DNA from 3 places in the Streptomyces sp. NPDC085481 genome. Region 3 is predicted to be linked to each of the others. Evidence: riboswitches for the same ligand, from Rfam matches in the RefSeq annotation. Region 3 holds a riboswitch; each other region holds the start of a gene.
What was found. Region 3 has a riboswitch for cyclic di-AMP ahead of ACIGEZ_RS32575 (transglycosylase family protein). Riboswitches for the same ligand answer to the same signal wherever they lie in the genome.

Region 1 (7,492 bases), on a different contig from region 3:
CGCGGCCAATGACGTCATCGCCCAGCTCCTGCACCTCGACTACGCCTCGCCCGAGCAGCTGATCAGCCTCTACATCAACTCCCCCGGGGGTTCGATCAGCGCCATGACCTCGATCCACGACACGATCCGCACGGTCTCCTGCGATGTGGAGACCACCTGCCTCGGCCAGGCCGTCGGCCCCGCCGCGGTGCTGCTCGCGGCCGGCTCGCCGGGCCGGCGACTCGCGCTGCCCGGGGCCCGGATCGTGCTTCAGCAGCCCACGCTCGACGAGCCGTTGCAGGGCCAGCCGAGCGATCTGGACATCCAGGCCCGGGAATTGCTGCGCCAGCGCGAGCTGGTGGTCAGGCTGCTCGCCGAGCACACCGGGCAGAGCCCCGAGCGGACCGACGCCGACATCGACCGGACCACGGTGCTCGACGCGGCCGCCGCCCGCGCCTACGGCCTGGTGGACCACGTCCTGAAGACCCGCCACGCGTCCACCGGTACCGGGGAGGAGTGAGCCCGCCGTGGTCCCGGAGCTGCCGCAGCTGCCCGCGCTGACGCGCGCCGAGGGTGAGTTCGTCGACGCCTACCTCGAAGTCGTCGACCTCCTGGGCAGAATCAATCCATCCAGGTCCTCGCATACCTATGGGGCACTTCGGGCCGCCCAAGCGCTGGTGGGGCGGGCGACGGCCCTGCGCGAGGCCCTGACACTCATGCATATGCGGGGCGAGAGCGAGGTCCACGCGGAGACATTGGCCCGTGCGCTGCGGGTGTTGGACGGGGAGCGGAGGGCCGGGCGGGTCACCGTGCCCGGGGAGTCGGCGAGTTGACAGTTGCGCGTGTCGTGTCCAGGTCCACCCGGGGCAACGCGGCCGCAGAATCGCTCCCCCGTTCGGCGTATTCGATGCATCGACAGAGGGCTCAGGCAAGTTGCGCAACAGGTGTACGCATCTGGCGGAATGGGGCGTTCCACGCCTGGTACGGAGCTCGTCGGGCAAACCTCTGAAGATCGAGAAAGCCGACTGTCCACCCGTATGGATCAGTCGTGAGGAGCCTCACATATCGCCGTTTCAACTCGGATTTCGCCCATGGTGTGAGTCAAGATCCCTGTCGACGACAAGCCCCCGCCACCCGAGGCGGGGCGGTCCGGGCGGACGCCGAGTCCTGCCGCCGTTCCGGACGTCTGGTCGACAGGAGTGGATCGGCAGGAGTGGAGGACCCGAGCAACACGGGACGTGCGCGCAGTGCGGACGTTCCTCGGGGTGAAGCCGCAGCCGCGGCCGGGCATCTTCGCCTGCCCGAACCCGACAGGTCATCCTTCACAGGCGGCTGACGAAGGGTTGCGCATGACTGCGCAGATGCATGTCCCGTCCCTGCTGTCCCGGGCCGGAGCCGTCTCGGCTCTCACCCTCGCCGCCGTCGGCGGCACGCTGCTCGCCCCAGGAGCGGCACCGGAGGCCCAGGCAGCGACGTCCTACGCCAACAAGGCGCTGAACGTCGCCGCCTCGAAGAAGGGATCGCCCTACAAGTACGGCGCCTCCGGCCCGACCCGTTTCGACTGCTCGGGCCTCACGGTCTACTCGTACAAGAAGGCGGGCAAGTCGCTGCCCCGCACGGCGCAGCAGCAGTACAACAAGACCCGGCACGTCTCGGCTTCCGGCCGGCAGAAGGGGGACCTGGTCTTCTTCCACTCCGGCGGAAGGGTGTACCACGTCGGGATCTACGCGGGTAACAACAGGATCTGGCACTCGCCGAAGACCGGTTCATGGGTGAAGCTGGACAAGATCTGGAGCTCGAAGGTCTCTTACGGCCGGGTCCGCTGATTCGCCGTCCCGCTGATCCGCCGTCCCGCTGACGCACGGTGCGGGAGGGGGCGCCCGGTGGCGCCGCCGGCCCCCTCCTCCCGCCGCCCGCTCGGCCGGGCCCGCTCAGCCGGGGAGCACGGCCGTCCAGGGCAGGTTGATCCAGACCGTCTTGCCGCCCTCCGCCGTGGGCGTGACCGCGAGCCGGCCGCCCGCCCCGGCCGTCAGGGAGCGGATGATGACCATGCCGCGGCCGTTGTCCTGCTGGACCGCGGCCGGGAGGCGCTGCGGCCAGCGGGGGTGGCTGTCCGTGACGCCGATGTGGAGCAGTGCGTCGCACTCCAGGCGGATGTCGACCGTGAAGGTGGGAGACTGGCCGAAGGTGTGCTGGACGGCGTTGGTCGCCAGTTCGGAGACGATCAGTCGGACCGCGTCCGCGGTGTCGGTGTCGCCCTCGAGCCCCCAGGAGACGAGGACGTCGGCGACGTATCTCCGGGCGGCGGAGACCGAGGCGGGATCGCTCGGCAGCGTGAGTGTTGCTTCCTGGTGGTCTGCCATCGCGACGCTGTCCCTTTCCCACCGGGGCCCGGCCCCGGATTGCGCTTCGCGTCAGAGTGCCACCGATGCTGCCGCCGTGGGCAGCGATCCACCAAGATATCCGGATATCTGTCGCCCGAAGCGGTGAACTCCGCTACGGGCGACCGGATCGGCCCTGGCAAGGCGCCTTACGAAACGGCTTCCGAGGCGCCTTGCGAGGCGCCTTACGACACGAAGCCGACGACCCCGAACCCGGGGCGCGACTCCACGTGCCGCAGCCAGCCCATGACGTCCATGACGGCGTCCACGACCTCGGAGTCGAGCGGCGGTGCGTGGCCGTCCTTCTTGGTCTGCTCGAACTGCTCGAGCGCCGCCAGGCACTGCTCGTGCGTCCACTCGCCGCAGCGCGGCAGGTCGTAGGTCGGCACCACGTCGGGCATGCCCCCGTAGTAGCCGAACTCCGCCACCGACACCGCCGTGATCCGCAGCGCCCGCAGCCCCTCGTCCACCATCTCCAGCCAGTCCCCGCGGAACGGCGAGAAGCACGAGTTGTCCAGGAAGGACCCGGTCAGCGAGCACAGCCGCTTGTAGGCGTAGCCGTACTGGAAGGCGTACTGACGCTGCGCGTCGAACGGGCCGCCGTACACCACCGCGCGCAGCGCCTCGTACGCCGTGGGCGCGCCGTCCGCGATCTCCGAGGAGAACCAGTCGTCGGCCGAGGCGAGGTCGGCGGCGAAGGAGTCGCGGATGACCTGGAGCAGCTGGTCGTCGCGCGAACCGACGAGGTCGTGGGCGGCCTTGGGGTCGAGCAGGTACACGCTCAGCGAAGAACTCATGCCCTCAACTTAGCGAGCACCACTGACAGTCAGGCCGCGCCCTCCGGCGCCGTCCGCACGATCGTCGCCACGGCCTGCTCGATCTGCGCGTCCGTCAGGTCGGCGCGGGCGGTCAGGCGGAGCCTCGAGACGCCGTCGGGGACCGACGGGGGGCGGAAGCAGCCGACGCCGAGGCCGAGTTCACGGCAGTCGGCGGCCCACCGGAGCGCCTCGCTCGGGCCGGGGGCGCGGACCGAGACCACGGCGGCGTCGGGCCGTACGGCGGTGAGGCCGGCCTCGGTGAGCAGCCGGTGGAGGGTCGTGGCGACCGTACGGGCCCGGGCGGCGAGCGCCGGCTCGGCGGCGATCAGCCGCAGGCTCGCGAGCGCCCCGCCCGCGGCGGCGGGGGCCAGGCCGGTGTCGAAGATGAAGGTACGGGCGGCGTTGACCAGGTGCTCGATCACCCGGTCCGGGCCGAGGACCGCGCCGCCCTGGCTGCCGAGGGACTTGGACAGGGTGAGCGTGGCGACCACGTCCGGGTCACCCGCGAGCCCCGCCTCGTGCAGCGCGCCGCGTCCGCCGTCGCCGAGGACGCCGAATCCGTGGGCGTCGTCGACGACCAGGCCCGCGCCGTACGCCCGGCAGGTCTCGGCGAGGGCGGTGAGCGGGGCCCGGTCGCCGTCCACGGAGAAGACGGAGTCGCTGACGACGAGGGCCCGGCGGTCCGGGTGGGCGGAGAGGGTCTTGGCGACGGCCTCGGGGTCGGCGTGCGGCACCACGGCCGTCTCGGCGCGCGCGAGCCGACAGCCGTCCACGATGGAGGCGTGGTTGCCGGCGTCGGAGACGATCAGCCCGTCCCGGGCCGAGAGCGCGGTCAGCGCGGCCAGGTTCGCCGTGTAGCCGGAGGAGAAGACCAGGGCGGCCTCGAAGCCGCAGAACGCGGCGAGTTCGCTCTCCAGCCGGGCGTGCAGCCGGGTCGAGCCGGTGACGAGCCGCGATCCGGTGGAGCCCGCGCCCCAGCGCCGCGCCGCTTCGGCCGCCGCCTCGGTGATCTCCGGGCGGCGGGTGAGTCCGAGGTAGTCGTTGCCCGCGAGGTCGAGCAGGCCGGACTCGGCCGTCCGGGGCCGCAGCGTCCGCACGAGGCCCGCCGCCGCGCGCTGCCGTGCGGCGGCCTCGGTCCAGCCGAACGCGGCCCGGCGCGGGTCCGGCCCCGCCGTCCTGTCCTGCGGGTCCCCGTACGGGTCCTCGTGCAGGTCCCCCGGCAGGTCCTCGGCGTACGACGGCATGGCAGATCCTTTTGTAGGCAGCGCACAGACCCTAACCGGCCCGGGCCGAGGTCAGGGTGTGGCCATACACACACCTCCAATGGCGTCGTTTGTTCGGATCCTCCTTGGCCGCGGGGTGTGCGGTAGGCGAGGATCAGCGCTTATGGACCTGCTGAACACGCTGGTGGAGAAGGGGCTGCGGCGCGAGTCGCCGACCCGTGAAGAAGCGCTCGCCGTGCTGGCGACCTCCGACGACGACCTGCTCGATGTGGTGGCTGCGGCCGGCAAGGTCCGCCGTCAGTGGTTCGGACGGCGGGTGAAGCTGAACTACCTGGTCAATCTGAAGTCGGGCCTGTGCCCCGAGGACTGCTCGTACTGTTCGCAGCGGCTCGGTTCGACCGCCGGGATCCTCAAGTACACCTGGCTCAAGCCGGACGAGGCCTCCGCCGCGGCCGCCGCCGGCGTCGCGGGCGGCGCGAAGCGGGTCTGCCTGGTGGCGAGCGGCCGGGGTCCGACGGACCGGGACGTCGACCGGGTCGGCAAGACCATCGAGGCCATCAAGGAGCAGAACGAGGGCGTGGAGGTCTGCGCCTGTCTCGGTCTGCTCTCCGACGGCCAGGCCGAGCGGCTGCGGGCGGCCGGCGCCGACGCGTACAACCACAACCTGAACACGTCCGAGGGGACGTACGGCGAGATCACCACCACCCACACGTACCAGGACCGGGTGGACACCGTGCAGAAGGCGCACGCCGCCGGTCTGTCGGCCTGCTCGGGTCTCATCGCCGGCATGGGCGAGAGCGACGAGGACCTCGTCGACGTCGTCTACGCGCTGCGCGAGCTCGACTCGGACTCCGTGCCGGTGAACTTCCTGATCCCCTTCGAGGGCACGCCGCTCGCGAAGGAGTGGAACCTCACCCCGCAGCGCTGCCTGCGGATCCTCGCGATGGTGCGGTTCGTCTGCCCGGACGTCGAGGTCCGCATCGCGGGCGGGCGTGAGGTCCACCTGCGCACGATGCAGCCGCTCGCGCTGCACATCGCCAACTCGATCTTCCTCGGCGACTACCTCACCAGCGAGGGGCAGGCCGGGCACGCCGACCTGGAGATGATCGCGGACGCGGGCTTCGAGGTGGAGGGGGCGGGGACGACCACGCTGCCCGCGCACCGGGCCGACGCGCTCGCCGCGGCCGGTGGCGGATGCGGGTCGCCTGCCGAGGCCGGTGGCGGGTGCGGGTCGCACGCGGGCGCCGGTGGCGGGTGCGGGTCGCATGCCGAGGCCGGTGGCGGGTGCGGGCCTTGTGGCGGTGCCGCCGCGGAGGTGCCCGCGGCGACCGCGGACGCCCGTACGGACCTCGTGGCAGTGCGCCGCCGGGGCGCCGGGACGGATCTCGCGCCGAATGCGTAACGACGAGCTCCTCGCCCTGGACCGGGCGCACGTCTGGCACCCGTACGGGCCCATGCCGGGCCGTGTCGATCCGCTGGTCGTCGCGTCCGCGTCCGGGGTACGGCTCCGGCTGGCCGAGTCGGTCGACGGGCAGGACGAGTTGGTCGACGGCATGTCCTCCTGGTGGTCGGCCATCCACGGCTACAACCACCCGGTGCTCAACGAGGCGGCGCGCGGCCAGCTCGACCGGATGAGCCATGTGATGTTCGGCGGGCTCACCCACGAGCCCGCCGTCCGGCTCGCCGCGCGGCTCGTGGAGATCACGCCCGAGCCGCTCCGGCACGTCTTCCTCAGCGACTCCGGGTCCGTCGCCGTCGAGGTCGCCGCCAAGATGTGCCTGCAGTACTGGCGCTCGGTCGGCCGGCCCGGCAAGCACCGGCTGCTCACCTGGCGGGGCGGCTACCACGGGGACACCTGGCAGCCGATGTCGGTGTGCGACCCCGACGGCGGGATGCACCAGTTGTGGTCCGGGGTCCTGCAGCGGCAGGTCTTCGTGGACGCGCCGCCGGTCGCGTACGAGGAGTCGTACGCCGAGCTGCTGCGCGAGACCATCGGCCGGCACGCGGACGAGCTGGCCGCGGTGATCGTGGAGCCGGTGGTGCAGGGCGCGGGCGGTATGCGCTTCCACTCGCCCGAGTACCTGCGGGTGCTGCGGGAGGCGTGCGACGCGCACGACGTGCTGCTCGTCTTCGACGAGATCGCCACCGGGTTCGGGCGTACGGGGGCGTTGTTCGCCGCCGACCACGCCGGGGTCTCGCCCGATGTGATGTGCGTGGGGAAGGCCCTGACCGGAGGCTACCTGTCGCTGGCGGCGACGCTGTGCTCCGGGCGGGTGGCGGACGGGATCTCGCAGGGCGAGGTCCCCGTCCTCGCCCATGGCCCGACGTTCATGGGCAACCCGCTCGCCTGCTCGGTCGCGCTCGCCTCGATCGATCTGCTGCTCGGGCAGGACTGGCAGGTCGAGGTCAAGCGCATCGAGGCCGGACTCCGCGAGGGGCTCGCACCCGTGTCCGCGGTCCCTGGTGTCCGCGACGTCCGGGTGCTCGGCGCGATCGGGGTCGTCCAGCTCGACCACGAGGTCGACATGGCGGCCGCCACGCGGGCCGCGGTCCGCGCGGGGGTCTGGGTCAGGCCGTTCCGGGACCTGATCTACACGATGCCGCCGTTCGTCACCGGGGACGCGGACGTGGCGCGTATCTGCTCGGCGGTGAAGGCGGCCGCGGGGGCGGGGTGACGGTGGGTTCGACCCCGTGGGCCGCCGCCGTCCGGCGCGGCACCGTTTTCCGAGTCAGAAAGGACCTCTCGTCATGACCGTCATCGTCGTCAGCGGCACCGGTACGGAGATCGGCAAGACCGTCGTCACCGCCGCCGTCGCCGCGGTCGCCACCGCTGCCGGACGCTCCGTCGCCGTGCTGAAGCCCGCCCAGACGGGGGTCGGCCCGCACGAGGCGGGGGACGCGGATGAGGTGCTCCGGTTGTCGGGGGCGGCCAGCGGCACTGAACTGGCCCGTTTCCCGGAGCCGTTGGCGCCCGCGACGGCGGCGCGGCGGGCCGGGATGGCGCCGGTCGGGCCCGCCGAGGTCGCGGAGGCGGCCCGGAAGCTGGCCGCCGAGCACGACCTGGTGCTGGTGGAAGGCGCCGGCGGGCTCC
Region 2 (7,492 bases), on a different contig from region 3:
TGAGGGCGGCGGCCCCGGTCTCGTCGATGGTGTCGAACTCGGGTACGCGGCCGGGGTCGGCGGCGGCCTGGCGGCGCCACTGGGCGTAGCGCACGGCTTCGGCGAGGGCCCGCACGGCCCGCTCGGCGGCGGGGTAGGCGGGGATGAATCGGGGCTCGCCGTGGGGCTGTGGTGCGGGGGCGGGGGGTTCCGGGGCCGGTGATCCGGGCGCGGGTGATCCGGGCGCCGGTGACCCAGGTGCGGGTGATCCGAGGGCCGGTGACCCGGGTGCGGGTGACCCGGGTGCCGGTGACCCGGGTGCGGGTGATCCGAGGGCGGGTGACCCCGGCGCCCCGCTCTTCGGTGATCCGGTGGCCGGCGAGCCGGTGGCCTGCCGGCCGGTCGCCGTTGCCTCGGGTCCCGGAGTGGCCGTGGCCCGGGGTGTCGGGCCCGCGGGGCGGGTGCGGGTCGCCGCGGAGAGGGCGTCGGCGAGGGCTCCCATCTCGACGTGGACGACGACGACCGGCTTGGCCGGGCCGGTGGCGCCGGCGACGGCGGAGCGCAGGGCGGCGGCGAGGACCTGGCCGTCGCCGGACTCGGTGGCGCCGTTCTCGCCGACCCAGGGGATGGCGGTGACGACCACGGCGTCGCAGGCGTCGTCGGCGAGGGCGGCGGCGAGCGCGCCGCGGAAGTCGGCGGGGGTCGCGCCGGTGGTCAGGTCGCGAGGCCGCAGCGGGCGCAGGCCCTCGGTGAGGCAGGCGTCGTAGGTGAGCAGTCCGAGCGACTCGGAGTTGCCGAGGATCGCGACCCGGGGGCCCGCGGGCAGGGGCTGGTCGGCGAGGAGGAGGCCGGCGTCGACGAGTTCGGTGACGGTGTCGACCCGGATGACGCCGGCCTGGCGGAGCAGGGCGGAGACGGTGGCGTGCGGGATGCGGGTGACGGGAACGCGGTGGCCGGGCGGAGCGCTGCCGCTGTGCCGGGCGCCCTTGACGACCACGACGGGCTTGACGGCGGCGGTGCGGCGGGCGAGCCGGGTGAACTTGCGCGGGTTGCCGATCGACTCCAGGTAGAGGAGGACGACGTCGGTCGCGGGGTCGTCGTACCAGTGCTGGAGGAGGTCGTTGCCGGAGACGTCGGCGCGGTTGCCGGCCGACAGGAAGGAGGACAGGCCGGCGCCCCGCCGGTGCAGCCCGGCGAGGAGGGCGATGCCGATGGCGCCGGACTGGGTGAACAGGCCGATCCGCCCGGCGGCCGGCATCTGCGGGGCGAGCGAGGCGTTCAGCCGTACGGACTCGGCCGTATTGATGATGCCGAAGGCGTTCGGCCCGATGATCCGCATGCCGTACGAGCGGGCTTGGCGCACCAGCGCCCGCTGGCGCTCGCGGCCCTCGGCCCCGCTCTCGGCGTATCCGGCGGAGAGCACCACCAGGCCCCGCACGCCGTGCTCGCCGCAGTCGGCGGCGGCCTCCGGGACCCGCTCGGCGGGGACGGCGACGACGGCGAGGTCGACGTCTTCGCCGATGTCGGCGACGCTCCCGAAGGCGGGGACGCCGTCCATGGTGTGCCGCCCCTCCCCCAGGGCGCGGTTGACCGCGTAGACGCGGCCGGTGTAGCCGGAGTCGAGGAGGTTGCGCAGCACGGTCCTGCCGACGCCGCCGGGGGCGCGACCGGCTCCGATCACGGCGACGGAGCCTGGGGCGAGGAGCCGCTGCACGGATTTCGCCTCGGCGCGCTGTTCGCGGGCGCGCTGGACGGCGAGGGAGCGGTCGGTGGGTTCCAGGTCGAGATGGAGGCGGACGGATCCGTCCTCGAAGCTGCGCTTCTGGGTGTAGCCGGCGTCCGTGAAGACCTTGATCATCTTGGTGTTGGCGGGCAGCACCTCGGCGGCGAACCGCCGGATGTCCCGCTCCCTCGCGACGGCCGCGATGTGCTCCAGGAGGGCGGAGGCGACGCCGCGCCCCTGGTGGGCGTCCTGGACGAGGAAGGCGACCTCGGCCTCGTCGGCGGGGGCGGAGGCGGGGCGCCCCAGGGCGTTGATCCGGTCGTAGCGCACGGTGGCGATGAACTCTCCGCCCACGGTCGCGGCGAGTCCCACCCGGTCCACGAAGTCGTGGTGGGTGAAGCGGTGGACGTCCTTGGCGGAGAGGCGCGGGTAGGGCGCGAAGAAGCGGTAGTACTTGGACTCGTCGGAGACCTGCTCGTAGAAGCTGACCAGCCGGTCGGCGTCGTCGGCGGTGATGGGCCTGATGCGCGCGGTGCCCCCGTCGCGGAGCACCACGTCCGCCTCCCAGTGGTCCGGGTAGGCGTGTTCAGGCTGTTCCGACGCGCTCCGCATGGGGCAAGCGTACGGCCGGGGCAGGACAGTGGCACCGGTCGCGCGGCGAGTGTGTGACATGCAAGGTAGGGAGGGCCGAACGGCCGCCCGCACCGGGGTCGAAGGTCGGTACGAGCATCTCGTCACCCATGAGAGACTGGTCTAGACAACCGCTGAAAGTTGAAGGGCAACCACCATGGCTGAGCGCCGCGTCAACGTCGGCTGGGCCGAGGGCCTGCACGCCCGCCCCGCCTCCATCTTCGTCCGTGCCGCCACGGCTTCCGGCGTCCCCGTGACGATCGCGAAGGCCGACGGCAACCCGGTCAACGCCGCGTCCATGCTCGCGGTGCTCGGCCTGGGTGCCCAGGGCGGCGAGGAGATCGTGCTCGCTTCGGACGCCGACGGCGCCGAGGCCGCGCTCGACCGCCTCGCGAAGCTGGTCGCCGAGGGTCTCGAGGAGCTCCCCGAGACCGTCTGACCCGTCTCCTCCCCGACGACGGATCGCGAAGAAGCCGCGACTGCCGGAATTCCGGCGGACGCGGCTTCTTCTGTTTCGGAATTACGGGAATCAGGGCAGCGGAAACAGCACCCATGAATTCCCCGCCTCTTTGTATACGGCGTGCTCGTTAATTCCGCGGTCCCGCACTGTTTACGGGATGTTGCGGAACCCTCACACGGGTGCGCTGCGCCCGTTTCGGCCGGTGCAGCGGCAGAGAGCGTTCCACGTGCAGGGCGGTCAGGGCGCGCGCCCGCTCGGCGTCCCCGCGCGCGACGGCGTCCACGATGGCACCGTGCTCGGCCCAGGCCTCGACCGGCTGGGCGGGCGGCTCGACCGCGTACATCCAGGCGATCTTGTGGCGCAGCTGGGTGAGGAGCGCGGTGAGCGGCGGGCTGCCGGAGGCCTGGGCGAGCGTCTCGTGGAACCAGGCGCCCAGCGAGCGCAGGTCCTCGCCCTGGCCGCGCCTGGCCCGCTCCTGACCGAGCCTGACCAGGCCGCGCAGCACTTTGAGGTGGGCGTCGGTGCGGCGCTGGGCGGCCCGGGCGGCGCCCAGGGGTTCGAGCAGGGACCGCATGTCGAGCAGGTCGGCCGCCTCCTGCTCGGTGGGCTCGGCGACATGGGCGCCGGCGTGCCGGCGGGTCACCACGAAGCCCTCGGACTCCAGGGTGCGCAGGGCCTCGCGGACCGGGACGCGGGAGACCCCGTAACGGCGGGCGAGCTGCTCCTCGGTCAGCCGGCCGCCCCGCTCGAAGACTCCGGAGACGATGTCGTCCCGGATCGCCGTGCATACCGAGTGCGCGGGAATGCGCATGTCCGACCTCCGCTTTCATTCGCGTTTCATCCGCGCGAAACCCCGTCGAGAGACGCCTGTTCGGCGACTCTATTGCAGGACGCCGGAATTTCCGATGCCGCCCGGTAATACAGGCACAAAAAAGCGGCCCGGCTCGATCGAGCCGGGGCCGCTTCGGAGGCTTCGCGGGATGCGTGCGTCAGACGTTGACGCCGCGGGCCCGGAGGTACGAGATCGGGTTGATGTCCGAGCCGTACTCGGCGCTCGTGCGCGCCTCGAAGTGGAGGTGCGGGCCGGTGGAGTTGCCGGTGGAGCCGGAGATGCCGATCTGGTCGCCGGGGGTGACGTGCTGGCCCACGTAGACGCCGATCGAGGAGAGGTGGCCGTACTGGGTGTACGTGCCGTCGTTCATCCGGATGACGATGTTGTTGCCGTACGCGCCGCCCCAGCCGGCCTCGACGACGGTGCCGGAGCCGACGGAGACGACCTTGCTGCCATAGGCGGCGTGGAAGTCGATGCCGGAGTGGCTGCCGGAGGACCAGAGCGAGCCGCCGGTCTTGTAGCCGGTGGAGACGTACGAGCCTGCGACGGGCAGCTGGAAGGAGTTCAGGCGCTTGCGCTCGGCCTCGCGGGCGGCGCGCTCCTTGGCGGCCCGGATCTCCTTGGCGCGCGCCTCGGCCTTGCGCTTCGCCTCGGCGGCGGCCTTGGCCCGGGCGGCGGCCTCGACGGCCTCCTTCTCCTGGGCGTCGACCTGGGCGTCGACCCGCTCGGTGAGGGACTCCTCGGCGATCACCTGAATCAGGCCGGTGTCCTCGACGGAGGTGTCCTGCGGCTCGGCGGCGAGCGCCGGGGACGCGAGGGTGCCGATGACGCCGGTGGTGGCGAGGGTCGCCACGCCGGCGATGCCCGCGCTGCGGCGCGCCATCCGGCTCGGACCACGATGCTTCCCGGTGGCACGGGTGAACGCCATGTAGTGGCTGATCCTTTCCTTCCCTCTCGCCTACCGGGTTAGCTGACGGGTTCGGAGCAGGAAGGTCTCCTACGGGCCCCTCCGCGCGAAGCGAAGGCGTCCGATTCACCCCAGGGGACTACGTGTGGGTCCCCGGCTCCCCAGGCTCGCGCCTGACGGGGACTCGGCGATGACTGTCCGTTGCCGCGAATGCGGCGTCGTGCAACGGGCGAACAGCCGGATCGACGCTAGGCCGATCTTCTGTCAATCGCCAAACAGACACGCCTGTTTGTAAGACATGCCACAGGGCAGACGATCACACTCTCCAGCAATACGGACAAAGGGGAGGACCCCGACGAACCAGCTCGTCGGGGTCCCGGAAACAGCGTGACGGCGGCTCAATCAGCCCGTCACGACGGTCACTTCGCCGATGCCGAGAGCCCGCACCGGCTCCTCGATCTGCGCCGCGTCGCCGACGAGCACGGTCACGAGCCGGTCCACCGGGAAGGCGTTGACCACGGCCGCGGTCGCCTCCACCGTGCCGGTCTCGGCGAGCCGCGCGTACAACTGCGCCTGGTAGTCGTCCGCCAGGTGCTGCTCGACCTGGTCGGAGAGCGTCCCCGCGACGGAGGCGGCCGTCTCGTACTTCAGCGGCGCCACGCCCACCAGGTTCTGCACGGCCACGTCGCGCTCGGCGTCCGTCAGGCCCCCGGCGGCGAGGGTGCGCAGCACCTTCCACAGGTCGTCAAGTGCCGGACCGGTGTTGGGCGTGTCGACCGATCCGCTGATGGCGAGCATCGACGCGCCGTTGCCCTTGCCGTCGGAGCGCAGCACCTGGCCGAAGGCGCGCACGCCGTACGTGTAGCCCTTCTCCTCGCGCAGGACGCGGTCCAGGCGGGAGGTGAGGGTGCCGCCGAGGCAGTACGTGCCGAGCACCTGGGCCGGCCACACGCGGTCGTGGCGGTCGGCGCCGACGCGGCCGATGAGCAGCTGCGTCTGGACGGCGCCGGGGCGGTCCACGATGACGACCCTTCCGGTGTCGTCGGCCGTGATGGGCGGCATCGGGCGCGACTCGGCCGGCTCGCCCGTCCAGGCGCCCAGGGACTCGGCGAGCACCTTGTCCAGGTCGACGTCGGTGAGGTCGCCGACGACCACCGCGGTCGCCGCGGCGGGCCGGATGTGCGCGTCGTAGAAGGCGCGGACGGCGGCGGCGTCGATCGCGGCGACGGTCTCCTCGGTGCCCTGGCGCGGCCGGGACATGCGGGCGGAGGCCGGGAAGAGCTCCTTGGAGAGCTGCTTGGCGGCACGGCGGGCCGGGTTGGCCGTCTCGTGCGGGATCTCGTCGAGCCGGTTGTTCACCAGGCGCTCGACCTCGGCCTCGGCGAACGCGGGCGCGATCAGGGCCTCGGCGAGCAGGCCGAGCGCCTTGGGCAGCCGGGAGACCGGGACCTCCAGGGAGACCCGTACGCCGGGGTGGTCGGCGTGCGCGTCGAGGGTGGCGCCGCAGCGCTCCAGCTCGGCGGCGAACTCCTCGGCACTGTGCTGGTCGGTGCCCTCGGACAGGGCCCTGGCCATGATCGTGGCGACGCCGTCGAGGCCCTCGGGCTCGGCGTCCAGCGGGGCGTCGAGGAAGATCTCGACGGCCACCACCTGCTGGCCGGGGCGGTGGCAGCGCAGCACGGTCAGACCGTTGTCGAGCGCGCCACGCTCCGGGGCCGGGAAGGCCCAGGGCTTGGCCGTGCCCGGCTGGGGCTGCGGGTGGAAGGTCATGCTCGTCAAAGACGCGGCGGCGTCGGTCACTGGTCCGCTCCCTCTTCCTCGTCGCTGTCGTCGCCGTTGTCCGTGCTCACCGGCTCGTAGACCAGGACGGCACGGTTGTCCGGGCGCAGCTTGGCCTTGGCGACCTCCTGCACCTCCTCGGCGCTGATGTCGAGGACCCGGTGCACGGCGGTCAGCGCGAGCTGCGGGTCGCCGAACAGCACCGCGTACCGGCACAATTCGTCGGCGCGGCCCGCGACCGTGCCGAGCCGGTCCAGCCACTCGCGCTCCAGCTGGGCCTGGGCGCGCTCCATCTCCTCTGCCGTGGGGCCATCGGCGGCGAACCGGGCCAGTTCGTCGTCGACGGCCGACTCGATCTGCGGCACCTCGACGCCGCCGGAGGTCTTCACGTCCAGCCAGCCGAGCGAGGGCGCGCCGGCCAGCCGCAGCAGGCCGAAGCCGGCGGCGACGGCGGTGCGGTCGCGGCGGACCAGGCGGTTGTGCAGGCGGGAGGACTCACCGCCACCGAGGATGGTCAGGGCCAGGTCGGCCGCGTCGCAGGCGCGCGTGCCGTCGTGCGGCAGCCGGTAGGCGGCCATCAGGGCGCGGGCCGGGACCTCCTCCTCGACGACCTCGCGCAGCTGCTCGCCGATGACGTCGGGCAGGGCGCCGTCGCTGGGCTGCGGCTTGCCGTCGTGGGCGGGGATGGAGCCGAAGTACTTCTCGATCCAGGCGAGGGTCTGCTGCGGGTCGATGTCGCCGACGACCGACAGGACGGCGTTGTTCGGCGCGTAGTACGTACGGAAGAAGTTCCGGGCGTCTTCCAGGGTGGCCGCGTCCAGGTCGGCCATGGAGCCGATCGGCGTGTGGTGGTACGGGTGGCCCTCGGGGTACGCGAGGGCGGTGAGGCGCTCGAAGGCGGTGCCGTAGGGCACGTTGTCGTAGCGCTGGCGGCGCTCGTTCTTGACGACGTCCCGCTGGTTCTCCATGGACTCGTCGTCCAGGGCCGCGAGCAGCGAGCCCATGCGGTCGGCCTCCAGCCAGAGCGCGAGCTCGAGCTGGTGGGCCGGCATGGTCTCGAAGTAGTTGGTGCGCTCGAAGCTCGTGGTGCCGTTGAGCGAGCCGCCGGCGCCCTGCACCAGCTCGAAGTGACCGTTGCCGTGGACCTGCTTCGAACCCTGGAACATCAGGTGCTCGAAGAGG
Region 3 (7,492 bases):
CTATGCGACGGATAGGGCGATCCCATCGAGGATGTCGTGCTCGCTGACGACGACCTCGGCGGCGCCCGTGCGCTCCATGATCTCCAGCAGGACGAGCGCTCCCGCGATGATCACGTCGACCCGGCCGGGGTGGATGACCGGGATCGCGGCCCGCTCGTCGTGGGTGGAGCCGAGCAGCCGCTCCACGACCTCGGCGACCCGGGTACGGGAGATCCGCGCGTGGTGGATCTTCGTGGAGTCGTACTCGGGGAGCCCGAGCGCGATGGCGGCCACCGTCGTGACCGAGCCGGCCAGGCCCACCAGGGTCTCGGCCGCTCCGATCGGCACGGTCTCGGCGGCGAGGTCGAGCGCGGCCCGTACGTCGGCGCGGATCGCGGCGATCTCCTCGGCGGCAGGCGGGTCGTGCCGCACATGCCGCTCGGTCAGGCGTACGCAGCCGATGTCGACCGAACGGGCCGCCTCGACGTGCTTGTTGCCCACCACGAACTCGGTCGAGCCGCCGCCGATGTCCACGACCAGGCGCCGGTCGTCGCCGTGCAGCTCGCCGGTGGCGCCGGTGAAGGAGAACTCCGCCTCCTGGTCACCGGTGATGACCTCGGGCTCGACGCCCAGGATCGCCATCACGCCGTCGACGAAGTCGGCCCGGTTCTCGGCGTCGCGGGAGGCGGAGGTGGCCACGAAGCGCACCTTCTCCGCCCCGAGCTCCTCGATCACCGCCGCGTACGCACGGCAGGCGGCGAAGGTCCGCTCCAGCGCTTCGGGGGCGAGCCGGCCGGTGCGGTCGACGCCCTGGCCGAGCCGGACGATCGTCATCCGCCGGTCCAGCTCGATGAGCTCGCCCGTCTCCGGATGGACGTCGGCGACCAGCAGGCGGATGGAGTTCGTCCCGCAGTCGATTCCGGCGACCCGGGTCATCGCGCGGACTCCTGCTCACCGTTGCCGGCGCCCTCGCCGGCGTCCTTGGCGTCCTTGCCGGCGTCCTTGCCCGCGCACGGGTCGACGCAGGGGCCCTTCGCCCACCACTCCGGCAGCATCGCGATCGCCTCGTCGCCGAACGGGTTCACGCCCGGCCCGGCGACCAGCGAGTGGCCGACGAGCACGTGCAGGCACTTGACCCGGTCCGGCATGCCGCCGGCGCTCGGGAAGCCCTCCAGGACCTCGATGGCGTCCCGGCGCGCGAGGTAGTCCTCGTGCGCGGCCCGGTAGGCGGCGGCGAGCTCCGGGTCGGTGGCGAGCCGGGCCTGCATCTCCTTCATGACCCCGTTGGCCTCCAGGGTCCCGATGGCCGAGGCCGCCCGGGGGCAGGTCAGGTAGTACGTGGTCGGGAACGGGGTGCCGTCGGGCAGCCGCGGCGCGGTCTCGACGACGTCCGGGTTGCCGCACGGGCAGCGGTGCGCGATGGCACGCAGGCCGCGGGGCGGCCGGCCGAGCTGGGCCTCGAACGCGGCGACGTCCGCGTCGGTGGGCTCGGTGCGTTCGGTCTGCGGAGGGGGCGTTTCCATCATCGATCCTGGGTTGGGTCAGTGGCGGTCGGCGTTGTCCACGCCGTCCCACAGGTTGTCGTACCAGGGGCGGTCCGTCGCGCCCTGGTCGGTGCGGGGCCGGTGCTCCGCGTCCGGGTCGTTCACGGTGAAGCCGGTCTCGCCGGGCATCACGTAGTGCAGGTGTTCGCGGGCCAGCCGGCGCACGTAGGCGGGGTCCTGGAGGCGGGCCTTCTCGTCCCGGAGCTCCTCGACCCGCTGGGCGGCCTCGGCCGCCTTGCGCTGCTGGTCGGCGATCTCGCCCTGCTGGGAGACGTACTGCCGCATCGGGTAGGCGAGCGCCACCACGAGCGAGCAGACGACCAGGGCGAGGAAGGCCGCGCGGCCGGTGAGCCGGGAGCGGCGGGCCTGTCGGCGGGTCTGGGAGCGGTAGACACGGGCGGCGGTCTGCTCGCCGAGCAGCCTGATCCGGGTCGCGGTCGAGAACCGGTCCCGGTCCTTCACGGCCATGTCGTACGCCTCCCCTTTTGCTGCCGGCCCTGTTCACACGCACGTCCCCGCACACGGTACGGGACCGAGTGCGGGGACGTACGGATCGGAGCAGGTGTCAGCCCTGGCCCCGCTTAATCAGTTCGCCGTGCGAAACCGCGGGAAGGCGCTGCGGCCGGCGTAGACCGCGGCGTCGTCGAGGATCTCCTCGATGCGCAGGAGCTGGTTGTACTTGGCGACGCGCTCGGAGCGGGCCGGGGCACCGGTCTTGATCTGGCCGCAGTTGGTGGCGACGGCCAGGTCGGCGATGGTGACGTCCTCGGTCTCGCCGGAGCGGTGCGACATCATGCACTTGAAGCCGCTGCGCTGGGCCAGCTCGACGGCGTCCAGGGTCTCGGTCAGCGAGCCGATCTGGTTGACCTTGACCAGGAGGGCGTTCGCGGTGCCCTCCTCGATGCCGCGGGCCAGGCGCTCCGGGTTGGTGACGAACAGGTCGTCGCCGACCAGCTGCACCTTGGTGCCGAGCTTGTCGGTGATGACCTTCCAGCCGGCCCAGTCGTCCTCGAACAGCGGGTCCTCGATGGAGACCAGCGGGTACGCGGCGACGAGCTCCTCGTAGTACTCGGTCATCTCGGCGGCCGAGCGGGACTTGCCCTCGAACTCGTACGAGCCGTCCTTGTAGAACTCGGAGGCGGCGACGTCGAGCGCGAGCGCGATGTCCTTGCCGGGCACGTAGCCGGCCTGCTTGACGGCCTCGAGGATGAGGTCGAGGGCCTCGCGGTTGGAGCCCAGGTTCGGGGCGAAGCCGCCCTCGTCGCCGAGGCCGGTGGACAGGCCCTTGTCCTTCAGGACCTTCTTGAGGGTGTGGTAGACCTCGGTGCCCCAGCGCAGGGCCTCGGAGAAGGACTCCGCGCCGATCGGCGCGATCATGAACTCCTGGATGTCCACGTTGGAGTCGGCGTGCGAGCCGCCGTTCAGGATGTTCATCATCGGAACGGGCAGCAGGTGCGCGTTCGGGCCGCCGAGGTAGCGGAAGAGCGGCAGGTCGGAGGCCTCGGAGGCGGCGTGCGCGACGGCGAGGGAGACGCCGAGGATGGCGTTGGCGCCGAGCGAGGACTTGTCCGGGGTGGCGTCCAGGTCGAACATCGCCTGGTCGATCAGGCGCTGCTCGGTGGCGTCGTAGCCGACCAGCTCGGGGCCGATCTGCTCGATGACGGCGAGGACGGCCTTCTCGACGCCCTTGCCCTGGTAACGGTTGGGGTCACCGTCGCGGAGCTCAAGGGCCTCGAACGCACCGGTGGAGGCACCGGACGGGACGGCAGCACGGCCGGTGCTGCCGTCGTCGAGGCCGACCTCGACCTCGACCGTGGGGTTGCCTCGGGAGTCCAGGATTTCCCGGGCTACGACGACGTCGATGGACGGCACGAGCATCTCCTTCTGGGATGTGACGCTGGGTGTGACGCATGCGGCAAGGACTCGTTTCGCCTTGCGGCAAGAGCCTAACCGGCTCAGGCGCTCCGGCCTGCCCGGCGCCCGCCCGCTGGGACGAAAAAGGACCCGGGGGCATGCATCTCGGGACGAAAGGCCCCGTACTACTCAGGGGTAATGGGGAAACCCCGGCCCGGAGCGCACGGGGGAAGGGCACTCCGGGCCGGGGTGGTCACCGCGGGGGGAAGGTCGTCAGGCTCACTTGAGGTGGAGCTGCTGGCCCGGGTAGATCAGGTCGGCGTCCTGGACGATGTCCTTGTTCAGCTCGAAGAGCTTGGCCCAGCCGCCCTTGACGCCGTGCGCCTGGGCGATCTTGCTGAGGGTGTCGCCGGCGACGACCATGTACTCGCCGTCACCCTTCTTGACCTTCTTGCCGGTCGGCGTGGTGACGGTCTTCTTGGACTCGGCCTTCTTCGGCGCCGGGCGCTTCTCGCTGCGCGTGGCCGGCTGCTCGGCGGAGCGCTGGGTCGAGGCGGCGGGCTTCGACGGGGCCGCGGGCTTCGCCGGAGCCGCGGGCTTCGACGGGGCGGCGGCGGTGTCGTTGGCGGCGTTGGACAGGCCCACGCCACAGCTCGGCCACGCGCCCTTGCCCTGGCCGGCCAGGACCTTCTCGGCGATGGCTATCTGCTGCGCCTTCGAGGCCTGGTCGGCGGTCGCGGCGTAGGCGGTGCCGCCGTACGCGGCCCAGGTGGAGGCCGAGAACTGCAGGCCGCCGTAGTAGCCGTTGCCGGTGTTGATGGACCAGTTGCCGCCGGACTCGCACTGGGCGACGGTGTCCCACTCGGCGGTGGTGGCGGCCGAGGCGGTGCCGGCGGTCATGAGCGGGGCCGCGACGGCGACGCCGGCGACACCGACGAGCGCGACGGCGCGGGTGGCCTTGGAGGGACGGCGGTGCTTGCCCTTACCGGAAAGCAGCATGGAAGTTCTCCTCACCGACGCCTACGAGGTGAGCTGTCGGGTTCGGGCCTGATGAGTTGCCCGGCCGCGTGACCTGCACGCGGCTCCACCCCAAGCCGATCGCCGGCCGTCTGTCTCAACGGCCGGGGCCGGCACTTACCTTGGGTCCCCCGGTCCTGCCTTCGGCGCTTGCGCGACGACTGTTCCCGTCGGTCGGCGGCAGGATTCGGCGTACCGGTCGACGGGGCCCGCGGTGGCGAGCGGTGACGACCGTAGACATAGACCCGGCGGAAGTTCAAAGTCCATCAACCCGGAAATATCGCCCCTACTTGCTCCCCCAAAAGGGGTGTTTGCGCAGGTGAGGGGCGACACGAGCAAAGTTTGCGGACGCGACACGCCAGTTCGGCAAGAGAGACCCATGTCTCACTTGGACAGAACGGACATCAGCCCGCGAACTACCCCTTGGATGCGAGGGATTCGAGCGTCAGCTCAAGGCTCTGACCAGGGAGGATGAGATCCGGATCGGCACCCACCGTCCCCTTGTTGGCGTCGTACAGCGCGGTCCAGCCTCCGGGGAGGGCGTTCTCCTGCGCAATGTCCGACAGACTGTCACCCGGCTTGACGGTGTATTCGTCCAGCTTGTCCGAGCTGACCGAATTATCCGCCGCCGTACCGTCGGTCGCGTCACCCTTCGACCCGTCAGCCGGGGCCGCATGGCGTCCGGATTCGGACGTGTCGTCCTTCTTGCCCGAATCCTCGGACGCGGCGTCACCCCGGTGCTTGCCGGTGCCGGGAGAGGCCGTACCGGACGCACCCGGCGTACCGGGCGTAACCGTCGTACCCGGCGTAAGGGACGCATCGGGCGTGCCGGGGGTCACGGGGGTGGCGGGCGAGGTCGAGGGCCCGCCCGGGGTCACCGGGTAGGTGGGGTTCGCCGGGTCCGTTGAGGGCGCGGACGCGCCGGGGGTGGACGTCGACGGCGAGGTCGAGGGGGCGACCGGGCCCGCGTGCTTGCCGCCGGCCTCGCCGTCGGTCTTGCCGTCGGCCGTGCCGGAGCCCGCCGGCAGGCCGTCGGTCCGGTTCGACTCGGGGAGCGGGCCGGTGGCCTCCTTGGCCGGGACGCCCGGGCCCGGGTCGACGGCCGGCGCCTTGCCGTCGTTGGTCAGGCCCGCGATCGGGGCGCAGGTGGCCCACTGGGCGTCGCCCGCGGCGAGCGCCTTGTCGGCGATCGTGATCTGCTGGGCGCGGCTGGCGAGGTCGGCGCTCGGCGCGTACGCGAGGCCGCCGTGGCGCTCCCAGCTCTCCTGGCTGAACTGCAGCCCGCCGTAGAGCCCGTTGCCGAAGTTGGCGCTCCAGGCGCCGCCCGACTCACACTCGGCGACCCGGTCCCAGGTCGGGGCGTCGGCGGCGGAGGCGGAGCCGGTGGCGAGCAGCGGCAGTGCCATGGCCGAGCCGGTGACACCGGCGGCGACGACGAGTGCGGGGGCCTGGCGGGGTCTGCGGTGACGTCCGTTCCCGGAGCGCATACGGGGTGCCTTTCGCGTGACTGCTGAGACTGCGGGTGAACGTAGCGGCATTCGAACGTGAGTCACAAGTCGATGCAGCGGAGATCACGCGAAGATCACATTCTTGACGCTCCGTCAGTTCCGGGGCTCACTTGTGGGAAGCGCTGAACTCCACCGGAAGCGTGCGCAGGCCACGCATGATGAGCCCGCCGCGCCACCGCAGTTCCGCCGGATCGGCCCCAAGTCGCAGGTCCGGCAGGCGAGTCAGCAGCGTCGCGAGCGCCGTCTGCCCCTCCAGCCGGGCCAGCGGCGCCCCCAGGCAGTAGTGGATGCCGTGCCCGTACCCGAGGTGCTGGTTGTCGCGCCGTGCCAGGTCGAGCGTGTCCGGTTCCCCGAAGCGCGCCGGATCCCGGTCCGCGGCCGCGAGCACCACCAGGACCGGATCGCCGGCCGGGATCTCCTGCCCGCCGATCGTCAGCGCCTGCGTGGCGAACCGCCAGGTCGCCAGCTCCACCGGCCCGTCGTACCGCAGCAGCTCCTCGACCCCCGTCTCCAGGAGCCCCCGCTCCCCCGCCGCGATCGACTCCTGGAGACGGGAGCGCTGCTCCGGGTTGCGCAGCAGCGCGTACACCCCGTTGCCGATGAGGTTGACCGTGGTCTCGAAACCGGCGAAGAGCAGGATGAAGGCCATCGCCGCGGCCTCGTTCTCGGTGAGGTGCTCGCCGTGGTCGGAGGCCTTGATGAGCCCGGAGATCAGGTCGTCGCCCGGCTCTTCGCGCTTCCTGTGGATCAGCTCCGCCAGATAGCCGCGCATCTTCTTCACCGACCGCGCCACCCCGCCGCGCGGCCCGCCGCCGTGCCGGATCATCATCCCGGCCCAGTCCCGGAAGTCGTCCTGGTCCTCCGCCGGCACGCCGAGCAGGTCGCAGATCGCGTAGATGGGCAGCGGGAAGGCGAACTCGTGGATCAGGTCCGCGCTCCCCCGCTCCGCGAACCCGTCGATCAGCCGGTCCGTCAGCTCCTGCACCCGCGGTGCGAACTCCGCCACCCGCCGGGGCGTGAACGCCTTCGACACCAGCCGCCGCAGCCGGGTGTGGTCCGGCGGGTCGATGTTCAGGAGGTGGGTCATCAGCTCGGCCTTGCGCTCGCCCGGAATGCCCGTCTTGCCCTTGGCGTGCGCCGGCTCGTCGTGGTGCGCCGGATTCTTCGACAGCCGCTGGTCCGCGAGCGCCTGCCGCGCGTCCGCGTACCGCGTGACCAGCCAGGCCTCCACCCCGCTCGGCAGCTTCGCCCGGTGCACGGGCGCGTGCTCGCGCAGCCAGGCGTACGCCGGGTAAGGATCGGTGGCGAACTCCCAGGTGAAGAGCTCGGGCGCGGGGGCGGGAAGGGAGGCGGCGAGCGGCGGAACGGAAGAGGCGGGGGGCTGGTCGGGCATGCTCCCGACACTAACCCCCCGCCTCTGCGGGCACGCGCCCCGTGCCGTCACACAGGGCGCGCATCCTTGTATACGGGTCACATCCGGGCGTACACGCCCTTCGCCGTCAGCTGGTCGAAGGGCAGCCGCGCCACGGTGGCGTTGTCCACCGGGAACGGCGCGCCCACCGTCGTGATCTCGGCGTCCGGCAGCGCCCT

Region 1: linked by a shared signal. The riboswitch ahead of ACIGEZ_RS20595 (C40 family peptidase) and the one ahead of ACIGEZ_RS32575 (transglycosylase family protein) in region 3 are both predicted to bind cyclic di-AMP.
Region 2: linked by a shared signal. The riboswitch ahead of ACIGEZ_RS15155 (M23 family metallopeptidase) and the one ahead of ACIGEZ_RS32575 (transglycosylase family protein) in region 3 are both predicted to bind cyclic di-AMP.

The regions. Positions count from the first base shown of each region.
Region 1 is NZ_JBITTJ010000009.1:162,652-170,143, reverse strand. It holds gene ACIGEZ_RS20605 (ATP-dependent Clp protease proteolytic subunit) at 1-499, shown strand, start outside; gene ACIGEZ_RS20600 (hypothetical protein) at 507-812, shown strand; cyclic di-AMP (ydaO/yuaA leader) riboswitch at 1,128-1,325, shown strand; gene ACIGEZ_RS20595 (C40 family peptidase) at 1,329-1,805, shown strand; gene ACIGEZ_RS20590 (ATP-binding protein) at 1,911-2,342, opposite strand; gene ACIGEZ_RS20585 (hypothetical protein) at 2,546-3,157, opposite strand; gene ACIGEZ_RS20580 (8-amino-7-oxononanoate synthase) at 3,187-4,422, opposite strand; gene bioB (biotin synthase BioB) at 4,565-5,803, shown strand; gene ACIGEZ_RS20570 (adenosylmethionine--8-amino-7-oxononanoate transaminase) at 5,796-7,076, shown strand; gene bioD (dethiobiotin synthase) at 7,150-7,492, shown strand, end outside.
Region 2 is NZ_JBITTJ010000006.1:78,541-86,032, reverse strand. It holds gene ACIGEZ_RS15170 (GNAT family N-acetyltransferase) at 1-2,314, opposite strand, end outside; gene ACIGEZ_RS15165 (HPr family phosphocarrier protein) at 2,490-2,771, shown strand; gene ACIGEZ_RS15160 (GntR family transcriptional regulator) at 2,920-3,603, opposite strand; gene ACIGEZ_RS15155 (M23 family metallopeptidase) at 3,782-4,552, opposite strand; cyclic di-AMP (ydaO/yuaA leader) riboswitch at 4,565-4,731, opposite strand; gene ACIGEZ_RS15150 (M16 family metallopeptidase) at 4,934-6,301, opposite strand; gene ACIGEZ_RS15145 (M16 family metallopeptidase) at 6,328-7,492, opposite strand, start outside.
Region 3 is NZ_JBITTJ010000022.1:36,840-44,331, reverse strand. It holds gene ACIGEZ_RS32595 (exopolyphosphatase) at 1-915, opposite strand; gene ACIGEZ_RS32590 (DUF501 domain-containing protein) at 912-1,502, opposite strand; gene ACIGEZ_RS32585 (septum formation initiator family protein) at 1,521-1,991, opposite strand; gene eno (phosphopyruvate hydratase) at 2,109-3,395, opposite strand; gene ACIGEZ_RS32575 (transglycosylase family protein) at 3,657-4,376, opposite strand; cyclic di-AMP (ydaO/yuaA leader) riboswitch at 4,380-4,553, opposite strand; gene ACIGEZ_RS32570 (transglycosylase family protein) at 4,811-5,881, opposite strand; gene ACIGEZ_RS32565 (cytochrome P450) at 6,009-7,295, opposite strand; gene ACIGEZ_RS32560 (LamG-like jellyroll fold domain-containing protein) at 7,373-7,492, opposite strand, start outside.